DNA from 2 places in the Ammoniphilus soli genome. Region 1 is predicted to be linked to the other one. Evidence: riboswitches for the same ligand, from Rfam matches in the RefSeq annotation. Region 1 holds a riboswitch; the other holds the start of a gene.

What was found. A riboswitch is a leader RNA that binds a small molecule or an ion and turns the genes downstream of it on or off. The one in region 1 is predicted to bind glycine.
Region 2: linked by a shared signal. The riboswitch ahead of gcvT (glycine cleavage system aminomethyltransferase GcvT) and the one ahead of glyA (serine hydroxymethyltransferase) in region 1 are both predicted to bind glycine.

Annotation. Positions count from the first base shown of each region.
Region 1 covers NZ_JBEGDL010000015.1:34,559-46,367, forward strand. The annotation lists gene pdxS (pyridoxal 5'-phosphate synthase lyase subunit PdxS) at 2-886, shown strand; gene ABLT31_RS23985 (hypothetical protein) at 982-1,227, shown strand; glycine riboswitch at 1,304-1,407, shown strand; glycine riboswitch at 1,410-1,489, shown strand; glycine riboswitch at 1,586-1,690, shown strand; glycine riboswitch at 1,693-1,798, shown strand; gene glyA (serine hydroxymethyltransferase) at 1,899-3,149, shown strand; gene ABLT31_RS23995 (serine dehydratase beta chain) at 3,189-3,686, shown strand; gene sdaAA (L-serine ammonia-lyase, iron-sulfur-dependent, subunit alpha) at 3,706-4,590, shown strand; gene gcvT (glycine cleavage system aminomethyltransferase GcvT) at 4,604-5,710, shown strand; gene gcvH (glycine cleavage system protein GcvH) at 5,747-6,136, shown strand; gene gcvPA (aminomethyl-transferring glycine dehydrogenase subunit GcvPA) at 6,140-7,492, shown strand; gene gcvPB (aminomethyl-transferring glycine dehydrogenase subunit GcvPB) at 7,485-9,005, shown strand; gene lipA (lipoyl synthase) at 8,986-9,864, shown strand; gene purU (formyltetrahydrofolate deformylase) at 10,113-10,982, shown strand; gene ABLT31_RS24035 (alanine/glycine:cation symporter family protein) at 11,234-11,809, shown strand, end outside.
Region 2 covers NZ_JBEGDL010000026.1:14,225-26,033, reverse strand. The annotation lists gene ABLT31_RS29125 (GspE/PulE family protein) at 1-205, shown strand, start outside; gene ABLT31_RS29120 (type II secretion system F family protein) at 195-1,214, shown strand; gene ABLT31_RS29115 (competence type IV pilus major pilin ComGC) at 1,229-1,594, shown strand; gene ABLT31_RS29110 (GspH/FimT family pseudopilin) at 1,554-2,024, shown strand; gene ABLT31_RS29105 (hypothetical protein) at 2,017-2,364, shown strand; gene ABLT31_RS29100 (hypothetical protein) at 2,319-2,759, shown strand; gene ABLT31_RS29095 (hypothetical protein) at 2,832-3,155, shown strand; gene ABLT31_RS29090 (YqzE family protein) at 3,234-3,413, shown strand; gene ABLT31_RS29085 (YkuS family protein) at 3,419-3,667, shown strand; gene ABLT31_RS29080 (hypothetical protein) at 3,768-4,532, opposite strand; gene ABLT31_RS29075 (YqhG family protein) at 4,656-5,519, opposite strand; gene ABLT31_RS29070 (DEAD/DEAH box helicase) at 5,519-7,207, opposite strand; glycine riboswitch at 7,364-7,455, shown strand; gene gcvT (glycine cleavage system aminomethyltransferase GcvT) at 7,635-8,735, shown strand; gene ABLT31_RS29060 (glycine cleavage system protein H) at 8,741-9,133, shown strand; gene gcvPA (aminomethyl-transferring glycine dehydrogenase subunit GcvPA) at 9,136-10,488, shown strand; gene gcvPB (aminomethyl-transferring glycine dehydrogenase subunit GcvPB) at 10,481-11,809, shown strand, end outside.

The DNA of each region.
Region 1 (11,809 bases):
AATGATGAAAACGGGAACGTTGGATGTAAAACGGGGAATGGCGGAAATGCAAAAGGGCGGAGTAATTATGGATGTTGTTAATGCTGAGCAAGCGAAAATCGCTGAGAATGCTGGTGCTGTGGCTGTTATGGCATTAGAGCGAGTACCATCTGATATCCGTGCCATGGGTGGTGTAGCTCGCATGGCTGATCCCAGTATTATAGAAGAAGTCATGAAGGCGGTTTCGATTCCGGTCATGGCTAAAGCAAGGATTGGACATATCGTTGAAGCCAAAGTTCTTGAAGCCCTAGGAGTAGATTATATAGACGAAAGTGAAGTATTAACTCCGGCAGATGAAGTGTTTCATATTAATAAAAAAGAGTTTACGGTTCCTTTTGTGTGCGGGGCCCGGGATTTAGGAGAAGCTTTGCGAAGAATTGGTGAAGGGGCATCGATGATTAGGACCAAAGGGGAGCCCGGTACTGGTAATATTGTAGAGGCTGTACGTCACCAACGGATGATACAAAGTCAGATTCGAAAAGTACAGGCTATGTCCTATGACGAGTTAATGGCAGAAGCAAAAAATCTAGGGGCACCTTATGAGTTGTTAGAGTTTGTGCATCAACATGGGAAACTGCCTGTTGTGAACTTTGCGGCAGGTGGAGTGGCTACTCCTGCAGATGCTGCGTTGATGATGCATTTGGGATCGGATGGTGTCTTTGTGGGATCTGGGATCTTTAAATCAGACAATCCGGAGAGGTTTGCCAAAGCCATTGTCGAGGCGACCACTCATTATCAGGATTATGAATTGATTGGGCAATTATCTAAGAACCTAGGAACGGCTATGAAAGGAATCGAGATATCAAGTCTTCTGGCAAATGAGCGGATGGCTGTGCGCGGGTGGTAACGCAGCTTTGGGGGGATGGGATGTGAAGGCGAAAAACTCTCCTTCACATCCATGATAAAACCTAATCTATACATTCAATTGGAGAAAAAATGGCCATGAGAGAATTAAAAATGCTTGATCAAGAGAATGTACGATCGGTACGATTTTGTTCCAATAAAAAACAGCATCGCGTTTTTGGTTACAATAGCTGGAAATGGTACTGCAGTGAATGCGGTATCCAATGGGCACTCAATGTTTATTCCGGTAGCATTCAATCTTATCAATACTTGGCGGACGGAACAAAGGAATTTCTTGAAGAGGTCTCTTTGGAATCATTTTTGGAAAAGAAAAGAGAAGGTTAAATGCCACAAAAAACTTGACAACATCGTGACTGTGAATTATTATATAATTAATGAATGTCCAAATTTAATAAAGCGATTGAATATTGCGGGAGAGACTGGACGGTTTGTTCAGCACCGAAGGAGCAAGTCCTAAAAAACCTTAGGATATAAACTCTCAGGTAAAAGGACCGCAATAGGACGCACCTCTGGAGAGAGCTATTGGGCCACCAAAGGGGAAGGTTCTTGTACACAGGAACTAAACTCTCAGGTAAAAGGACAGAGGAAGGGTAGAATGTAAGTTACATCTATCTTTCCTCTGTCCTTTTTTGTGCTGGGAAAGATAAGTAATGGGTTAGATTTCAACTTTATAATATGGCGGATGATGATTGTGGGAGAGACTGAACCGGCAAGGTCAGCACCGAAGGAGCAAGTCCTAAAAAGCCTTAGGAACTAAACTCTCAGGTAAAAGTACTGCAATGGGACGCGCCTCTGGAGAGAGCGATGAGCCACCAAAGGGGAAGGTTCTTGATAGAAGTCTTAATGATACAGGACGGCTACGCAAGAGCTAATCTCTCAGGTCAAAGGACAGAGGAAGGGTAAAAGTATATTTATTGATTTTACCTTTCCTCTGTCTTTTTTCGGGAAGGTACAGAACTGGTGTTCTTGTCAAAAGGATGAAGGAGGCTGTTTGGATGAGTTTGCAGATTCATGACCATGAAATTTATGAAGCGATTGAAAATGAAAGAAAAAGACAGAATACCACATTGGAATTGATTGCCTCGGAAAATTTCGTCAGTCAGGAAGTCATGGATGCCATGGGATCGGTTCTTACGAACAAGTATGCGGAAGGGTATCCTGGCAAGCGATATTATGGAGGCTGCGAATTTGTTGATGTGGTTGAAAGGCTGGCGATCGAACGGTTAACCCAATTATTTGGAGCGAAGTATGCCAATGTACAGCCTCATTCCGGCGCACAGGCGAATACGGCTGTCTATTATTCACTGCTTAATCCTGGAGATAAAATTATGGGCATGAACTTGTCCCACGGTGGTCATTTAACCCATGGAAGTCCTGTCAGCATTTCCGGAAAGTGGTTTGATGTGGTGGCTTACGGGGTTAGAGAGGACACTCATCTCATTGATTACGATGAACTGGAAGCGATCGCTCTACGCGAACAGCCTAAATTAATCATAGCCGGGGCTAGCGCATATCCGCGTGTGATTGATTTCGACAGGTTTAAAAAGATTGCTGACAAGGTAGGCGCTCGTTTGATGGTGGATATGGCTCATATTGCTGGTCTAGTGGCTGCAGGTCTGCATCCGTCTCCACTTCCGTATTCAGACGTGGTGACGAGTACCACCCATAAAACCTTGCGTGGGCCACGCGGCGGCATTGTGCTGACGAATGATGAAGAAATCATCAAGGGGATCAACAAATCGATTTTCCCAGGGCTGCAAGGTGGACCGCTTATGCATGTCATCGCTGCCAAGGCGGTTTCGTTTAAAGAAGCATTGCAACCGAGTTTCAAGGATTATGCGGCCCAAGTGGTGAGAAATGCCTCTGTTCTAGCGGAAACCCTTAAGGCGGAAGAAGCTGTTCTGGTTTCCGGCGGAACCGATAATCACTTGCTGATGATCGATGTTCGTCCATGGGGGCTAACGGGAAAAGAAGCGGAACATTTATTGGAAGAAGCGGGCATTACCGTCAATAAGAATACGATTCCCTATGATCCGGCAAGCCCCTTTGTCACAAGCGGCATTCGAATCGGAACGGCGGCCATCACCTCTCGCGGCATGAAAGAAGAAGACATGGTCACTATCGCTCAAATTATAGCAGCCGTTCTAAAAACCAAAGGGGATGCCGAGGCAGTCAGGAAACATAGAGGGACTATTCAACAATTATGTGAAGCTTATCCCCTATACGAACGCGTGCGAATCTCGTAAAAGTCTTTAATTTAGATAAGAGAGGGAGGCATTAGATCTATGTTATACAACAGCTGTTTTGATATTATTGGGCCCATTATGGTCGGACCGTCGAGTTCCCATACAGCAGGCGTTGTATCGATCGGAAAGTTTGTCTATGACTTCCTGGAAGGTTCCCCTGAAAAGGCAACCATCGTTTTCTATGATTCATTCGCTGAGACGCATAAAGGTCATGGAACGGATAAAGCGATCATAGGTGGATTGATTGGAATGGATACGGACGATGTTCGGATTCGGCATGCCGTGGAAATGGCGGGGCAACAGGGCTTGGAGATTCAATATGTGTTAGAAAATGAGTGCCCTTATTATGATCATCCGAATACGGTCCTCATTCAGGCAGAAAAAAATGGGGTAACTGAAACGATCGGCGGGGTTTCCTTAGGCGGCGGGATATCAAAAATCTTTCATATTAATGGCTTTAGCGTCGATATTCCGCTCAATGCCCCCTATGATTTGGGACGGTTGAGGGAATATAAACGGGATCTTATTTATTCTTAGTTTGCGAGGAAGATACGACATGGATATCCAATCAATGAAAGAATTGCTCAACCATTGCGAACGAGAGAAAAAAAGTATAGCGGAAATCATGCTGGACATCGAAACCTCGAAGTCTAACCGGCCTCGTGAGGCGATCATACAGATGATGAAAGAACGCTTAAGCAAAATGAAAGAGGCAGTAGATCAAGGGGTATCCGATCGGTCGACGGCACCAAGCGGCATTTCCGGTGGAGATGCTTACTTGATGGGGCAATATCAAAAAAAGGAAGATGTTCTCAGCGGTCCTTATATTGCAGATGCCATGCGATTCGCGTTTGCCACCTCGGAAAGCAATGCACGCATGGGTGTCATTGTGGCGACCCCGACAGCAGGATCGGCGGGAATTTTGCCCGGTTGCTTATTTTCCCTCTATGAAAATGGCGACTTCACATATGAACAGTTGGTAATGGGGCTGTTTACCGCTAGTGCGATCGGCTATGTCATTGCGAATCGCGCTTTTATCGCCGGTGCAGCGGGCGGATGTCAGGCGGAGGTTGGTTCGGCCACCGCGATGGCCGCTGCCGCGATTGTGGAACTTAAGGGTGGAACCCCTGGTCAGGCCATTCATGCGGCATCCATTGCCCTGAAGTCGATGCTGGGATTGGTTTGCGATCCGGTTGCCGGATTGGTGGAAGTCCCCTGCATTAAACGGAATGTGATCGGCACGTCGATTGCCTTCTCATCAGCCGATATCGGCTTGGCAGGGGTGGAAAGCCGCATTCCTTGCGATGAGGTCATCGCTGCCATGTACGATATCGGAAAGAACATGCCTCGTGCCCTCAGGGAAACGTCCCTTGGAGGGCTGGCGATCACCCCTACGGGAGAAAAGATCAGGAAACGGATTATGGAACAAAAAACAAATTAGGAGGGGTGGCAGTATGGAAGGGTTAAAGCGAACGCCACTATACCCGCTCTATGGAAAATATGGCGGGAAAACCGTTGATTTCGGCGGCTGGGAGCTTCCTGTTCAGTTTAGCAGCATCATCGAGGAACATCACGCGGTTCGAACCCGTGCGGGTCTATTCGATGTTTCTCATATGGGTGAAGTCGTGATGAAGGGGCCGGATGCCAAAAAAGCGGTCCAGCGGTTGGTTACGAATGATATCAACCCGCTTCGGGAGAATCAGGCTTTGTATGCGGCCATGTGTTACCCGAGTGGGGGAACTGTCGATGATTTGCTCGTTTATAAGATCAAAGAAGATGAGTATCTCTTAGTGATTAATGCATCCAACATCGAAAAAGATGTTTCCTGGATCATCGAACAATCCACAGGAGATCTCACGATCGATAATGTATCCCCTAAGATCGCCCAGCTGGCCTTGCAAGGTCCAAAAGCGGAAGAAATCCTGCAAAATTTGACTTCCTTTAACTTGTCGGATCTCAAATTCTTTTATTTCCAAGAAAAGGTGGACATTGCAGGCATTCCAACGCTCGTATCCCGTACCGGCTATACGGGCGAAGACGGATTCGAGCTTTATGTGGATGCCTCCGATGCATGCAGCTTGTGGGAAAAAATCTTGGAGGCAGGGAAAGGGGATATCCTTCCTTGCGGTCTAGGAGCACGAGATACGTTGCGGTTTGAAGCAAGGCTTCCCCTTTACGGCCAAGAGCTGGATAAGGATATAAGCCCGCTCGAAGCGGGTATCGGCTTTGCGGTGAAGTTGGAAGCCGAGGAAGGTTTTATTGGAAAGGAAGCCCTCATCCGACAAAAAGAAGAAGGGATTCCTCGCAAATTGGTTGGCATTGAAATGGTAGGGCGCGGGATTCCGCGTACGGGCTATCCGGTTTATGCTAGCGGAGCAGCCTTGGAGGATACGCCTATCGGCTATATCACATCAGGAACCCAATCTCCTACGTTAAAGAAGAATCTGGGCTTGGCCTTGATCCGTTCCGACTTTGCGAAGCTGGGCACGCAGCTGGAGGTTGAAATCCGAGGAAAACGGGTGGACGCGGTTACGATCAAATCCCCTTTCTATAAGAGATAAATCTAGTAAATTACAAAACATTTTGGAGGAATAACCATGAGTCAAGTCATTTCTAACCTACTGTACAGCAAGGAGCATGAATGGGTGGAGGTGTTAGGCGATAACCGAGTGAGGATCGGCATCACGGACTTCGCCCAGCATCAGTTAGGGGATATTGTCTTCGTTGAAATTCCGCAAGCGGATGAAGAGGTAACCGTAAATCAAAGTATGGGGACGATCGAATCGGTAAAAGCCGTATCGGAAATCTTTTCGCCGGTGAGCGGCAGAGTAGTTGAAGTGAACAGCGAGCTGGAGGATGCACCGGAAACCATTAACGGAGAGCCGTACGGCGGGGGCTGGATGGTGGTGGTTGAGCTGGGTCAACCGGATGAGTTGAAAGAACTCATGACAGCAGAGCAATATACTTCATTTACCGAGGAGGAATAAGACGTGAAGCATCGCTACCTTCCCATGACCATAGAAGACAAGAAAGAGATGTTATCCTTTCTTGGGATTGAAGATGTCAGTGAGTTGTTTTCGGATATTCCGGAGGAGGTTCGCTTTCAGGGCTCGCTGAATATTCCTAAGGCTCTATCCGAACCGGAAACCGTCAAGCATTTTACCAGACTGGCCAACAAGAATGTGAATAGCTCAGAGTATGCCTATTTCCTTGGAGCTGGAATCTATGATCATTATATTCCAAGCACTGTCAATCACGTCATTTCACGATCTGAATTTTATACAGCTTACACTCCTTATCAGCCGGAGATCAGTCAAGGGGAGCTGCAAGCCATCTTTGAATTTCAAACGATGATTTGCGAGTTAACCGGCATGGATGTAGCTAATTCTTCGATGTATGACGGTCCTACAGCGCTTGCGGAAGCAGCCAATTTAGCCGTCGGCGGAGCAAAAGGAAAAAAGATCGTGATCTCCAAAGCGGTACATCCGGAGGCAAGAGCCATTTTAAAAGTCAATGCTAAAGGACAAAGCTACGACGTCGTGGAGATTGATGTAAAGAATGGAGTAACAGATCTAGAAGCCTTGGAACAAGCGGTGGATGAACATACCGCTGGAGTCATTGTCCAGTACCCTAACTTTTTCGGGTCCATTGAAGATTTAGCGGCTGTGGAGAAAATCGCCCACAAATACAAAGGAATGTTTATCGTGAGTTCCAATCCGCTGGCTTTAGGCGTTTTGCAGCCACCTGGATCATTCAAAGCGGACATCGTAGTGGGGGATGCCCAGCCATTCGGGATTCCAATGCAACTGGGTGGCCCTTCTTGCGGATACTTCGCTGTCAGCGAGAAATTGATGCGCAAAATTCCGGGGCGGATTGTCGGACAAACGGTAGACCAAGAAGGAAAGCGCGGGTTCGTGCTAACCTTGCAGGCACGTGAACAGCATATCCGCCGTGAAAAGGCGACATCCAATATTTGCTCCAACCAGGCGCTGAATGCTTTGGCCGCTTCCGTTGCGATGTCAGCGATCGGCAAGCAAGGGATTCGAGAGATGTCCAGGATGAATATCGAAAAAACGTATTATGCGAAAACCCAAATTGCAGGCTTAGCCGGATATGAGATTGCGTTTGATGCTCCTGTTTTTAATGAGTTTGTCGTCAAGGTTCCCGGCAGCGTAACGGAAATCAATCAAGCCCTATTAGAACGCAAGATCGTAGGAGGGTATGACCTGGGACGGGATTATCCGGAGCTTGCAGGCCATATGCTTCTGGCGGTAACGGAAGCGCGCACCAAGGAAGAAATTGATTCCTTAGTACAAGGATTGGAGGAGATCGGACGTGCTTAACAACAAGGAGAAATCTCTTATTTTTGAAATGAGCAAGGCAGGTCGGGCAGCCTATAGCCTGCCCGACAGCGATGTTCCTTCTGTGGAGCCATCATCCGTGATTCCGGCTCACCTGATCCGCGAAACCCCGGCTGAATTGCCGGAAGTATCGGAACTCGACCTGGTGCGGCACTATACGGAATTGTCCAATCGGAACCATGGCATCGATTCCGGGTTTTATCCGCTCGGATCCTGCACGATGAAATATAACCCCAAAATCAATGAAGATGTCGCCCGTTACGCGGGTTTTGCCAAGATTCATCCGTATCAGGCGGAGGAAACGATCCAGGGAGCTCTCCAGGTCCTTTACGATTTACAGACCGAGTTGGCGGAAATCACGGGCATGGATGCCGTAAGCCTCCAGCCTGCGGCGGGTGCGCAAGGCGAATGGACGGCGCTGATGATGATTCGCGCTTACCATGAAAGCCGCGGGGAAAAGCGGAACAAGGTGATCATTCCGGATACGGCGCATGGAACCAACCCGGCCAGTGCATCGGTCGCGGGATTAGAAACCATCACCATTTCTTCGGATGAGAATGGAAATGTGAATTTGGAAGAGTTGCGAAAAGCGGTAGGTCCGGATACAGCTGCTTTGATGCTGACCAACCCGAGTACGCTGGGTTTATTCGAAGAAAATATTCTGGAAATCGCCGATATCGTTCATCAGGCCGGCGGCATGCTCTATTACGATGGAGCGAATACGAATGCGATTCTAGGGATTGCCCGTCCGGGAGATATGGGATTCGATGTGGTTCACTTGAATCTGCATAAGACCTTTACAGGTCCTCACGGCGGAGGCGGACCCGGTTCCGGCCCGATTGGCTGCAAAAAAGAGCTGATTCCTTTCATGCCCCGTCCGGAAGTAGTCAAGGACGGAGACAGCTATCGGCTCAACTATGATATGCCTGATTCGATTGGCCGGGTGAAGGCATTCTACGGCAACTTCGGCATTAACTTGCGCGCCTTTGTCTATATTCGCTCGAATGGTCCGGATGGATTGCTTCGCGTGTCACAGGAAGCCGTACTGAATGCCAATTACATGATGAGAAAATTGGCTCCTTATTACGATTTGCCTTATGACCGCATTTGCAAGCATGAATTTGTCTTGTCGGGAAGAAGACAGAAGAAGCTGGGGGTAAGAACCCTGGATATCGGGAAGCGATTGCTTGACTTTGGATATCACCCGCCAACCATTTACTTCCCGCTGATTGTTGAAGAATGCATGATGATCGAACCGACGGAGACCGAATCGAAAGAAACGCTGGATCAGTTTATCGAGGCCATGATCCAAATCGCGAAGGAAGCCGAGGAGAATCCGGAAATCATACTTGAAGCGCCTCACCACACGGTCATTACCCGACTGGATGAAGTAGCGGCGGCTCGCAAGCCGATCTTGAGATACAAGAGACCGGCAGGTGGAGAGGATCAGCCGCAAGCGGAAAGGAGCACGGCTCATGAGCTTATCCAAGCGTGAGGCGAAGCCGGAATGGCTAAAGATTAAACTTCATACCAATGAAGAGTTTAAGGAAATCAAGGCCATCATGCGGGGCAAGGAGCTTCATACCGTATGCGAAGAAGCCAAGTGTCCCAACATTTACGAATGCTGGAGCAATCGAACTGCCACTTTTATGATTTTGGGAAGTATCTGCACCCGGGCCTGCCGCTTCTGTGCCGTAACGACGGGACTCCCGACAGAATTGGATTTGGAAGAACCCCTGAAGGTGGCCACAGCTACAAAACAAATGGGGCTTCAGCATGTAGTCGTTACTTCTGTTGCCCGGGATGATCTGGCAGACGGAGGAGCCTCCATCTTTGCTGAAACGATCAAGGCCATCCGACAGATGAATCCGCTGACGGGGATCGAGGTTTTGATTCCCGACTTCGGAGGGGATTCCAGTGCACTCGAAGTGGTTCTGCGGGCCAAACCGGATATCCTGAACCACAATATCGAAACGGTGGAGCGATTGTCTGATCAAGTTCGGGCGAAAGCGAAGTATTCCCGCTCTCTGGCATTACTGAGGAATGCGAAGGAACTGGGTACCAACCAGAAGACGAAGTCTAGCATTATGCTCGGCTTAGGGGAATCCAAACCGGAAATTTTAGAGACCATGTATGATTTGCGGCATGTCGATTGTGATATCCTGACCATCGGGCAGTATTTGCAGCCAACAAAAAGACATCTGCCTGTTAGAAAATATTATACACCGGAAGAATTTGCGGAGTTTCGCAAAATAGGGATGAATATGGGGTTTGCCCATGTGGAATCCGGTCCCCTGGTTCGAAGCTCCTATCACGCGCATGAACAAGTGCAGAAGGCTGCAGGTGGAAGGTAGTTGGAAAATCTCCACTTACAATAAAACTTTATCAGATTTCATATGAAATAGTTGGAAAATGTGCCGCTAATCACGATAATGGCTCCGTTTTGGATCTTTTTCTCGATGGTAAGTGGACTTTTTCCAACTAACCCCTTATTATTTTTCTTCATTTTTAAAATAGGTGGAGTTTTTCCCATTAAGTCGTCAGTATAGACTAGCTATTGGGACAACCTCATAAAAAAACATTAGAGAGGGGGAGGACAGATTTGGATCAAAAAATGTATGTTAATCGAGCGACATTGCTCATCTCCTGTCCGGAAAAACCAGGTATCATCTCGGTGGTGTCTAACTTTCTATTAGAACACCAAGCGAATATTGTACAGTTTGATCAGCACACGACAGATCCGCGAAGCGGCTTGTTTTTTATGAGGATAGCGTTTGATCTGGAGGATTTTGACCGCTCCTTTCAGCAGATTCAGCAGGATTTGCCCATGTTGGCTCGGGACCATGCCATGGACTGGACCTTAAACAGTGAGAAAAAAATAAAACGAATGGCGATTTTTGTTTCTAAAACCGATCATTGTCTGATGGAGCTTCTTTGGCGCTGGAAATCGAAAGAAATTCCGGTGGAAATCCCCATCGTGATCAGCAACCATCTTGATTTGAAAGAAGCCGTTGAAGCTTATGGGATTCCTTATTATCACATTCCCTTGTCCAGTGAAACAAAAGAGGAAGCAGAACAGAAGATCTTAGAGATTTTACGGGATAAAGTAGATTTTATAGTCCTGGCAAGGTATATGCAAATTTTGTCACCTCATTTTATTTCAAAATATCCCAATCAAATCATTAACATTCACCATTCTTTCCTGCCGGCATTTGTGGGGGCCAATCCGTATGTGAGGGCTTTTCAGCGCGGAGTGAAGCTGATTGGGGCAACGGCACATTATGTTACAAATGATCTGGATGAAGGGCCCATCATACAGCAAGATGTACTTCGGGTGAATCACCGTTTTTCAGCCGAGGATTTAAAGATTGCAGGACGCCAAGTGGAAAGAACGGTACTCGCACAAGCGGTTTCATGGCATGTGGAAGATAAGGTGCTGGTTCATGGCAACAAAACCATCGTATTCACATGATAGTGACTGTTAGTGCGGGTAGAATGATGGCTTCAATGTGGTTCAAAAGTAAACATTATTGACAATCGATTTATTTTATATAGATATAATATTTTCAATTGAAAAAGAAAACGCTTTCTGTTAAAATATTAGATATATGCAGTATAGTGATTATGATAAATTTCACTATATATTTTTTATCAATGACTGAAAGCGCTTTACTAACAAACAACTAAATATTTATTTATAAGATAATTCGAGGAGGTTGTTCTGTGGTAGCTTTTGTTGATTGGCTGAATGGACTCATTTGGAGCAAGGCGTTGATTTTTCTATGCTTAGGAGTAGGGCTATTTTACTCCATAGCTACCCGTTTCCTGCAGATAAGGTACTTTTTCCACATGATTAAATTGATGTTTGAAGGCAAGAGTTCCGAAGCGGGAGTATCCTCATTCCAAGCATTATCGATGGCCCTTGCCGGCCGTGTAGGGACAGGAAACATTGCCGGGGTAGCCACGGCCATTACGTTCGGGGGGCCTGGAGCGGTTTTCTGGATGTGGATGATGGCCTTTTTGGGTGCGAGCTCTGCGTTTGTAGAAGCGACTCTTGGACAGGTATACAAGACCAAACAGGACGGTCAATTCCGCGGGGGCCCAGCCTATTACATTGAAAAAGGCTTAAAAATGAAGTGGTATGCGGTATTGTTCTCGATTGTTACGGTGCTCGCAACAGGTGTATTTTTACCGGGCGTACAGGCGAACAGTATTGCTGCAGGTATGGAAAATGGATTAGGGATCAGCCCGACGGTTACCGGAATCGGATTAGTACTTATCCTTGCGATGATTATTTTC
Region 2 (11,809 bases), on a different contig from region 1:
TGGGAGACAAGCCATCTACGAGGTCTTGACTATGCAAGACGAATTGAACCCTCTGATTATGAAACGGGCATCGGCCGCTGAAATTCGCCACTTCCTTCGTACCCGCGGATTTTGCAACTTGAATATGAAGCTGAGGGAAATGGTCAGGCAAGGTGTAACGACGATCAGTGAATATCAGCGGGTGCTTATTGCCGATGTGGAATAAAAGGAACTGGTCCGATCGCCACGTCGCCGCGGTCAGCCAAAAGCTGCATCAGCTTCTTGATGCCGGATTACCCCTGAACGATGCCTTTCAAATTGTCCGCCACCATTGGCCGAAAAAAAGAGAAAAAGATTTTCATCTCTTACTCGAAAGTTTACAAGCGGGGCATCCTCTCTCCGAAGGTTTGCAGAGGATTCGCTATCCTCCCTTTTGCCTATTCCTGCTGCGGGCAGCAGAGCAGCATGGTCAACTGGTTCCTGCCTTAGCAATCGCCAAAGACTTTTACCGCAAAAAAGATCAACGACAAAAGAAACAAAGAAAAGCCATGGTCTACCCTTCCTTAATCTTGTTTACCTCTATATGCACCTTGTTCATCTTGATCCATTATTTACTTCCACAATTCATTTCCTTGTATCAAACCTTTGATACTCCTCTGCCGCCCATGACGAAAATGCTCGTGGAATCAAAGGAGGGAAGCAACCTGGTTTCCTTAGGGATCTTTAGCATTGTCTCATTTTTAGCCCTGATGGTCTGGATGCTGAAAAAGCGGTGGGGCTATCTCGTATATAAGATCCCGGGGGTTGCTTACTGTTACCGTCTTCAGCAAACCTATGTTGTATGTATACAAGCAGGCTTGCTGCTGGAAGCGGGCGTATCGATTCTCCATGTTTGTGCGTTGTTTCGTCAGGATGGGCCAAACTCAGCCGTTCGTCATGCGTTTGCTGTCATCGAAGAAAAGCTGCTGGCAGGAATCGGAATCAGCGAAGCCTTTCGCTCCAGTGTTTGTTTTCTTCCTGTGCTTTATGAAATGCTTACGATTGCTGAACGAACGGGCACACTAGGTGTTTCTCTTTTACGTTTAGGAGAACAATTGGAGCAGGATTTGGAGGAATTGATGGAACAGCTGGTTTCTATCGGCGAATCTACAGTAACAATCGGAGCAGGAGGAATCGTTTTGTTTTTAATGCTTCTCTTGTTTATTCCCATGTTTCACTTGATCCAACAAATCTAGGAGGCGGATTCAATATGAATTTCTGGAAAGATCAAAAAGGCTTTACGTTCTTAGAAATGAGCATTGTGGTAGCGATTATTGGCATCATCATGCTCATGGCCATGCCGAACTACCAGGGTGCTGCGGCAAAGGCGCAGGCAAAGAGCTGTGAGGCGAATCGAAAATTGATTGAGGCACAGGTGATTAATTATATGATGGACAAGGCTTCGGAACCCACCAATGTCGAAGCCCTTTGGACTGCAGGATACCTAAAGGATAAACCTAAGTGCCCAGTAAAAGGTGAGGGTGCCTATACCTTTGAAATCGTACCGGCAGATAATATCTCACTGCAGAAAATTAATGTTTTTTGTTCCGAACATGCAAAAGATCCTGATGCTTAATAACCCTTCCGCCTACTCCCTTCTCGAACTCACCATTGTTATGTCCCTTCTCAGTCTCTTTTTTCTTACCGCCATGCCCGCAATCCCTTTTCTTCTAGATCAACAGAAAACGAAAGGATTCGTTCAGGAGCTTGCCAGTGATTTGTATTTAGCATCTAATGAAGCGAGAGCAAGGCAGGTAGAAGCCGTGATTGATCTTTACCCGAGCTACTCCACGTATCTGGTGAAGGTAGGAACCAAACAAGTGAAGAAAGTCCAAGCTCCCAAGGGTAATACGATATCCAGCAACTATACTAGTAACCGGATTACGTTTTATGGAGATGGACAAGTGTCGAAAGCAGGGACCATTAAGGTAAAAGATTCGAGAGGGAGAGAGCATAAACTGGTGATTCAACTTTCCAGCGGAAGGTTTTGGGTAAAAAATGAATGAAAAAGGCTCCATGTACCTGGAAGTCATGCTAGCTTGGCTGATCTTTTCTTTACTGTTGCTCCCATTGTTATCGCTCTCTGTAGAACTATCAAGAGATAGCAGCACCCTCTCCCAACGAAGCGAGGCTTATTGGGCAGTTACCAGAAGCATGGAGAAATGGAAAAAAGGAATGCTATCGATGAACGCGGAGACCCAGGAAAAAATACGGATCTCCCTAACGGAACGGAACTTGTCAGAAAAAGTGATGGAAGGAGAATTCCGAGTCGAGTGGAACAGCCCAAAAGGTGCCGAGGAGTGGATCGTTTACGCCTACAAGCAGGCTACACCCTCATTGAAGTGACAATTAGTCTTTCTTTGGCCTTCCTCTTGTTATCAGCTAGCTTGCAGATCTTTCTCTTTGTCCAAGATCGGGTAGAAAAGGGGAAGGCCCGGCTGATGATGCAAATGGAGGCTGCTGCATTTCTTCACTATTTGGAGAGGGAAATCAGCTGTACGGAACAAATTTTTATCGCTCAAGGACGAATGTTTTTCTTCTGTGGCCCTACTCGCTATGATTACAAGCTATATGGAAATTATATTGTTCGGGAAGTGGATAGCAAAGGTTGGATCGAAGTTTGCCTTTATGTAAAAGATTTTCAGATTGCTCCTCTTCCAAGAGGGATTCTATTGACTCTCACGATGGAAAGAGGGGGAACAGAATGGGGGATGCAGACGGTACTGACATACTCCAAATAAAAGTGGGGGATTAAGATTAAAAATGAAAGGGGATCCGTCCTGCTGGTTGTCTTATTTCTTTCTACATTAATAATGGTGCAGTTATCGGGGAATATAGCTTTCTTACTCAACGCCCGAAAAATGATGACGAATGACTGGAAAAGAATTCAGGCAAAATCTTATGCGGAAGCAGGCGTTTGGTTAGCGATAGAGCAGTGGGAAGCCCAGCCCCACACAAGTATGTCCTTTTCCTTTCCTCTAAACGATGGTTCGGCCGGCGTCACGCTAAAGGGCATAAATCAATTAGAAATTCGTTCGGAAGGAAGGGTGCCACCCTATTATGTTGACCGACTATTCGTTCTCTACGAGCCATCATCCAGAAAAGTTCTAACCTGGAGCCATGTCGTCGGCTTTTGAACGGAAACAGGAAGGGTTGCGGCGATCGAATTTGGGCAAGACTATACATAGAGATCCTTAATAGGGAGGATTGCCCTTATGAAATCCAATGACATGGTAAAATATCTCACCCAAGAATTTGTCAAATATATTGATACTCCAAAAACGGAACGTAAAAAAAGACCTAAAGAACGATGGTCTTCCCGTTGGTTCGGCATGATTCCCATGGCCATACGGATGTTTATCCAACGCATGAGAGAAACTAGGAAAGGGAGGTGAGAGGAATGCCGATGCCAGTTATTGCTATCGAACAGTCCCTTCGTGAAGTGGAGCATTTTTTGCGGAGTAACGGCATGAACGTTGTAGGGATTGGGACAAATGCAGCCAGTGATGCCGATTGCTTTGTCATTTCAGGAATGGATGAAAATGTGATGGGGTTTGCGGAAGCAGCGACCGGGTCCCCAGTCATTAATGCGGAAGGAAAGACACCGCAAGAAATCCTAAGACAAATCAATCATGCTATCCCGCACTAATAGAACGCAGAAAGAGGCTGTCCCTAAAGGTCGGTAAAAACCATTTTACCGACCGATAGGACAGCCGCTTAAGTTTGTCTTATTTCGTCTTTACGCACTCCTATTGATAAAACTCCCCCACTTGGACTGCATACCGAAAAGGGATATACCGGCTTCCATAATCATCGAGTTCCACGAAAAGCTGCTCTCCCCATTGGTGGTAACCAAGGACCTTGAATGGGGCAGTTACTGTATTTTGGAATAAGCGAGCGATAAAGGACACTTCACCTTGAGCTATTTCTGTTACCAAGTCCATTTCCTCTTGGATGATTTCCCCCGGCTTGAGCCATCCTTCCTTAAAGGGAAGAGCTTCTTGATGAAACGATGTCTCCAGCACAGCTTCTTTCCGAACGGACGACGCTAGCTCGGTCTCCGTTAAACCTGCTTCGACAGGATATTTTTCTCCTGATTTTCCATCGAAAATTCTACTTTTATCTAGCCATACGGATTCCAATGCCGCATAATGCTTGGACATATCGGATTGCGAGGATTGGAGCTGCTTCATGGTTTCCTCATCAAATAAAGTATATTCTCCTAAACCATATTCCAATAAAACAAATCCGGAAGGGTCTTCCCCAACGACCATATACCCAACCTTCTGATGTTCGTTGAAAAAGGTAACGAGCCATTGCTTCGAGTTTGGACCGAGTCCTTCATGCCGAATGGAAGCTTGTGCGAAGGGAGCAAAACGCTGATCTTGAAGAGCGAGTTCTTCTGCCCATTGCTTGACTTGGGACTGGAATGACTCCCTCCACGTTTCTGCTTGTCCCGTCCATGGCACAATCAGTAATGCGCATAATAGACAGATCACTAGCCATCGGTTCATGACGATTCCCCCTAACTCCCTATGATATGTCCATCTTACAGTAAAATGTTTACAAAATTTGCTATTCTTTGTCGGGGGTTTCTGTCGGAACCGATAAATTTTCCGTCCCTTTCCGACAGAAAACTACTCCTGAATGGAAGTCCTAAGATAAAAAAGACCTGCATTTACAGCGGAAACTTCAATGCGTGGCTGGAACTGCCACTCCAATTCTTGCAACCGCGTTTCTTTTTCGGCTGCCAGCTTTATTTTTCTTTCCTCTGCTAGTTCCTGTTCTTCCTCGGTCTTCCCTTGACGAATCGATTCTTTTTGGTAAAAGGACTCAATCAGCTGCTTTTCTTCATCTAATCGTTCGATGGCTAACTTGGCCCAAAGCGTATCTTCCTGGTCCAAGCAGCTTTGAATAAATTGTTCGAGACGGGATATCCCCGAATCGATACCGAAGATGGGCTGCATTGTAAAAGAGTAATCGGGAAGCTTTGGGGTAAGATCCAATTGAGAAACGGATTGGTAGAAATTTGACACAATTGCCCCGGAAATCAGATTGATCCCGAGGGGCAGCAGCAAATCCTTTTTTTGATCACAAATGAATTCCACTTTAAAGTTAACCCCTAACCAGGGAACCAAAGCGACCGAGGAAAAAGAACCTAAAGCAGGTTGAGGCTCTATGTGCTCATACAGTCGAACAAACTTCCCATGTTTCTTGGCCGATTCAAAAATCTGATGAAGCCGCCTGGAGCCAAAAATTAGTTCCTCTCCACGAACGCCCTCCGGAACTTGCTCCCGATCAAAGATGAAGGTTAAGTGGAGAGGGTTTGGCTCTAAACCAATTTTCTCCACATAGGTCCAATAAAAGGGCCGATTCCCTAAATCCTTATCCACTTCGACGGGAAGCTGCACCGTAAAGTAAGCGGGGGTCTCTTCCGTAAATGGACTTTGAAAGGCTCTGAAATAGCCTTCAATATAGCTGCGAATTTCTTGCTGATTCATCACTGTAGCATTTCCTCCCTCGCGGGAATGGATTCCTTACACATGCTCATTACCTCTCCGATGTTATTGATCTTAATCTCCATTTCACGGAAGGATTCTGATTCAAGGAAAATATTCACGAGATTGTTTTCAATGGATTGAGTCAATTTCATTTTTTCAACAATGGTGTCTAACTCGCCGATGACCATTTCGAAGAGGTTAATCTTTTCGTAAAGCAAATGTAAAATATGCTCTTCAATCGTGTTTTGAGTCGATAGATTGTAGATGAACACATCTCTCGTTTGCCCCAGACGATGGACGCGGCCGATCCGTTGCTCTACCCGCATGGGATTCCAGGGCAGGTCAAAATTAATGATCCGATTACAAAACTGAAGATTGATTCCTTCCCCTCCTGCTTCGGTGGCAATGAGCACCTGAGCGCGGTTTTGGAATAGTTCTGTCATCCAATCCTTTTTATTTCGTTTAAATCCTCCACGAAAGAGGACAGAAGTGATGCCGTGCTCCGCTAGGAAATGATGCAAATACTCCTGGGTTTTCCGGTACTCGGTAAAGATGATGACCTTATCCCCGCATTCTTGGATTAACTCTAGCGTTTTTTCCGCTTTCGCATTTTTCTTGATGCCTCGGACCAGCTCTGCTAGCCTGACAATTTCTTGTCTCCCCGGTGAATCTTCGGGCAATTTGTTGTGCATGTTCACGAGCGTGTCAAAGGCAGCGAACCGGCTGCTGCAGACCTCTCTTTGGAGCGTGATGAGAGCCAGGGGATTTTTAAACACCGAATTCTGGTATTGCTCCTTGACGAAGCGGGTAACCCCGTCATAGAGCTCCCACTCTTCTTCAGATAATGTGACAGGAATAGCCTCTACAATCCGTTTGGTAAAGAACAGCCCTCCGTCACTCCGCTTATTGCGAATCATGATGTCTTTGAGTTCATCCTGCAATACCTCATGGTTTCTAGCTTGTCTCTTACTTTCCACATAGTTTTTCTGAAAGTCCGTGGTTTGGCCCAGATAACCCGGTTTAAGCAGGGTGATGAGATTGTACAGTTCATCTAAATCGTTTTGGATCGGTGTCGCAGTGAGCAACAAACAATATTTCTTTTTGATTTCCTTGATAAACTGGTAGTTTTTCGTATTTTTATTTTTAAGCTTGTGCGCTTCATCAATGATCAACATATCATAATCCTGGGAGAGAACGTGTTCGCGGTGCGGATCTCTCTTGGCGGTATCAATGGAGGCAATGACGACGTCATATTGCTTCCACATATATTCTTTCTTTTGGGCAACAGCGGGAATCCCGAATTTTTGGTTTAACTCTCTTGCCCATTGAACAACGAGGGAAGCTGGAACAAGAATGAGAATCTTGCTAGCTAGTCCCCGAACCATATATTCTTTAATAATTAAACCGGCCTCAATCGTTTTTCCAAGTCCCACTTCATCCGCAAGGATGGCCCTGCCGTGCATTTCTGTGATTACCTTTTTGGCCGTATCGAGCTGGTGGGGGAAGGGTTCTAACTGAGGAAGGTGCTTTAAGCATTGCAATTCATCGAAATTCGCTACCGAAGTGACTTCCTCGGCCTGGTAGGCCAATTGAAAAAGCTCCCACTTATGCCATGGTCCATCTTCCTTGAGCCTTTGCTTGAAATCTGTTACCCATTCGCGGTCGAAGTTGACGGGAATTTTAAACATAAGATTCGTCCTTTCCGAATAAGAAAGTTGTAGCGGATAATTCCCTTTTTGGAAAATCTATGATAGGATTATTAGGGTTACAATATAGCATTTAACAAATTAGCGGGTTTCATACTAAATTTAACATCTTCCTTACGGAAAAAGTTAAATATGCGAATGAGGATAGAGGGAGAGACTGCTGGTGCAGCGCCGAAGGAGCAAGCCTATGAAGAGGTGAATCTCTCAGGCAAAAGTACTTCTATCTGACGCAACTCTGGAGAGCGCCTGATTAGGCCACCCAAGGGGAAAATCTCTCAGGTACCAAGGACAGAGTAGGCTAATGCAATAGCCTACGTCTGTCCTTTTTTGCGTTCCCGCCTAGACTTCTTTATCATGAGGAAGAATAAGGATAGAGGGAAGAAATACATATCACGTGGAGGTGTACCTTGTGACGGAATTGAAAAGAACGCCCTTATTTCCCGTCTATACCAAATATGGAGCGAAAACCATCGATTTTGGCGGTTGGGAGCTGCCGGTCCAATTCTCCAGCATTAAAGAGGAACATGAAGCTGTTCGGGAAAGAGCCGGATTGTTTGACGTTTCTCATATGGGAGAAGTCGACGTCATAGGCCCTGATGCCTTGGCCTTTGTCCAAAAAATGACGACCAATGATGCTTCAAAACTAGTAGAAAATCAAGCCCAATATGCTATCATGTGCTATCCGGACGGAGGAACCGTGGACGATCTGCTGGTTTACAAAAAAGCCGACGATCACTATTTGCTGGTCATCAATGCAGGAAATATCGAAAAAGATGTTGCTTGGCTGCAAGAGCATGCAGAAGGAAATGTGAAGGTAACCAACATTTCCAGCGAAGTGGCGCAATTGGCTCTGCAAGGACCTCTTGCGGAACAGGTTTTAGCTAAACTCACAGATACCGATTTATCCAAAATTGGTTTTTTCCGATTCCTGCCAGATGTAAATGTAGGAGGATTCCAAGCCTTGGTATCTCGCACCGGCTATACAGGGGAAGAGGGATTCGAAATTTATTGCCGTGCAGATGAGGCCGCGGCCCTTTGGGAAAAGATTCTCGAAGCGGGAGAAAGCGATGGCGTGCTGCCATGCGGGCTCGGAGCAAGGGATACGCTCCGTTTCGAAGCCAAGCTTCCCTTGTATGGGCAGGAATTAACGAAGGAAATTTCGCCATTGGAAGCGGGGTTAGGTTTTGCCGTGAAATTGGATAAAGAAGCTGATTTTATAGGCAAAGCCGCTCTACAATCACAGAAAGCCCAGGGAGTCCCTCGCAAGCTCGTAGGGATTGAGATGATCGAACGCGGGATTCCGCGCACTCATTATCCGGTCTTTTCAGGTAACGAACAAATTGGAGAAGTGACAACAGGAACCCAGTCGCCAACCTTAAAGAAGAATGTAGGCTTGGCCCTCATTCGTTCTGAATTTGCAAACTTGGATGCCGAGGTTGAGGTAGAGATTCGAGGAAAACGCGTAAAAGCGAAAATAGTAAAAACGCCTTTTTATAAAAGGAGCAAATAAATTGAATGGATGCCGGTTCTAATCATCTTTACTTTACTCGGCAGCATGTATGGGTACATATCGTTGATCCGCACCGAGTAAAGCTGGGAATTACCCCCTATGCCTGTGAGCAGCTGGGGACGATCATCGCCGTGGAATTTCCTGAACCCAGCACAAGGGTAAAGCGGGGGCAGCCCGTGGGCGTCGTTGAGTCCGCAAAAACCTTAACAGACCTATATGCCCCCGTCGAGGGGGAAATCACAGAGGTGAACGGATCCCTTTTGGAATTGCCCGAAAAGCTTTCCTCCGGGAATGCCTATGCAAAAGGCTGGATCGCTTGGATGTCAACGGATTCTCCCATAGAAACCACTTTTTTCATGAACGCGAATGAATATGCTTTATATATAAAGGAGGAGTAACTGTGCAATATCGCTACCTTCCCATGACGTCGGAAGATAAAAAAGAAATGCTGTCGTTCCTTGGGATAAAAGATGTAAATGAATTGTTTGCGGACATTCCTGCCAATGTCCGATTCCAGGGGAAGCTGAACATTCCCGAAGCGCTGTCTGAGCCCGAGATTGTCCGCTATTTTTCCCAACTGGCCAGCCAGAACGCCAACAGTAATGAATACGCCTATTTCCTTGGAGCAGGCATCTATGACCATTACATTCCAAGCACGGTCAATCATGTTCTATTGCGCGGAGAGTTTTTCACGGCCTACACGCCTTACCAGCCAGAGATAAGCCAGGGTGAGCTTCAAGCCATTTTTGAGTTTCAAACGATGGTAGCTGAGCTGACTGGGATGGAAGTCGCTAACTCTTCCATGTATGATGGGCCAACCGCTTTAGCGGAAGGCGCCAATTTAGCTGTTGGCGGAGCGAAAGGAAAAACAGTTGTTGTTTCCAAAACCGTCCATCCTGAAGCCCGGGCCATTCTCAAGGTGAACGCAAAAGGGCAAGGATATGAAGTGGTAGAAGTCGATTATCAAGATGGGGCGACGGATTTAGCGGCATTAGAGCAAGCTTGTGATGAAAATACCGCTGCCGTGATTGTCCAATATCCAAACTTCTTCGGCGTTGTCGAGGATTTGGCGGCGATTGAAAAAATTGCCCATCAGCATAAAGGTTTATTCATTGTTTCCTCTAATCCGCTAGCACTGGGCGTTCTCGAGCCGCCGGGAGCTTTCGGAGCCGATATCGTCGTGGGAGATATGCAGCCGTTCGGAATCCCGATGCAGTTGGGTGGGCCGACTTGTGGATATTTCGCCGTAAGAGAAAAGCTCATGCGCAAGATTCCTGGACGCATCGTCGGACAAACGAAAGATACCAACGGAAAACGCGGCTTTGTTTTAACGCTGCAGGCCCGTGAACAGCATATTCGCCGCGAGAAGGCAACCTCAAATATCTGCTCTAACCAAGCGCTCAATGCTTTAGCGGCATCGGTAGCGATGACGGCCTTAGGCAAGCGCGGGGTACAGGAAATGGCAATGCTCAACGTCCAGAAGACACAGTATGCCAAGAATCAAATTGCGAACCTAACCGGATATGAAGCAGCTTTCTCAGGTCCTGTCTTTAATGAATTTGTGATTAAAGTTCCCGGTCAGGTAGGGGATATTAACCGAGCCTTGCTCCAGCAAAAGATTGTTGGGGGATATGATTTGGGCCGAGATTATCCTGAATTGGCCGGTCATATGCTGGTAGCTGTTACGGAGATCCGTACAAGAGAAGAAATCGATGCACTTGTGAAAGGATTGGAGGGGATCACTCGTGGTTAAAGATCAAGATAAGGCGCTGATTTTCGAGATCAGCAAATCCGGTCGTTCGGCGTATTCATTGCCAGGTTGCGATGTGCCTGAAGTCGATATCACATCCGTCCTTCCACAGCAGTTTATCCGTGAAACACCTGCAGAACTGCCGGAAGTATCCGAATTGGAACTGGTACGCCATTATACCGAATTGTCCAGACGAAACCATGGGATTGATAACGGATTTTATCCATTAGGATCCTGTACGATGAAGTACAACCCGAAGATTAACGAAGATGTCGCCCGCTATGCCGGGTTTGCTAAAATTCACCCTTATCAAGCGGAAGAAACCATGCAGGGTGCGCTTAAAGTCATGTACGATCTTCAGACCGAATTGGCGGAGATTACTGGAATGGATGAAGTGACCCTCCAACCAGCGGCTGGAGCCCAAGGCGAATGGACCGCACTGATGATGATCCGCGCCTATCATGAAAGCCGCGGGGAAAACCGGACCAAGGTCATTGTTCCGGACACCGCTCACGGAACCAACCCAGCTAGCGCATCCGTGGCAGGGTTAGATACCGTCACCATTTCTTCGGATGAAAATGGATTGGTCAATGTAGAGGAATTGCGCAAGGCGGTGGGTCCGGACACAGCGGCCTTAATGCTCACCAACCCTAATACGTTAGGACTATTTGAAGAAAACATTCTTCAGATTGCAGAGATTGTCCATGAAGCTGGCGGATTGCTATATTACGATGGGGCAAACGCCAATGCGATCTTAGGCATTGCCCGTCCCGGAGATATGGGCTTCGACGTTGTTCACCTGAACTTGCATAAGACATTCACGGGACCACACGGTGGCGGTGGACCGGGATCTGGTCCAATCGGCTGCAAAAAGGAGCTTGCACCATTTATCCCTCGACCGCAAGTCGTTAAAGAAGGAGAGCAATACCGACTTAATTATGACATTCCACAGTCAATCGGACGCGTAAAAGGATTCTATGGAAACTTCGGCATCAATTTGCGAGCTTTTGTCTATATCCGCTCCAACGGGCCTGAAGGATTGCTTCGCGTTTCCCAAGAAGCCGTGTTAAATGCCAATTATATGATGAGGAAGCTTGCGCCTTATTATGATCTGCCTTATGATCGCATTTGCAAGCATGAGTTTGTCTTGTCCGGACGCCGGCAGAAAAAGCTGGGTGTCAGAACCTTAGACATTGCCAAGCGGTTACTCGATTTTGGCTATCATCCGCCAACGATCTATTTCCCGCTGATCGTGGAAGAGTGTATGATGTTTGAACCAACCGAAACCGAATCGAAGGAAACCATTGATGAATTTATTGAAGTT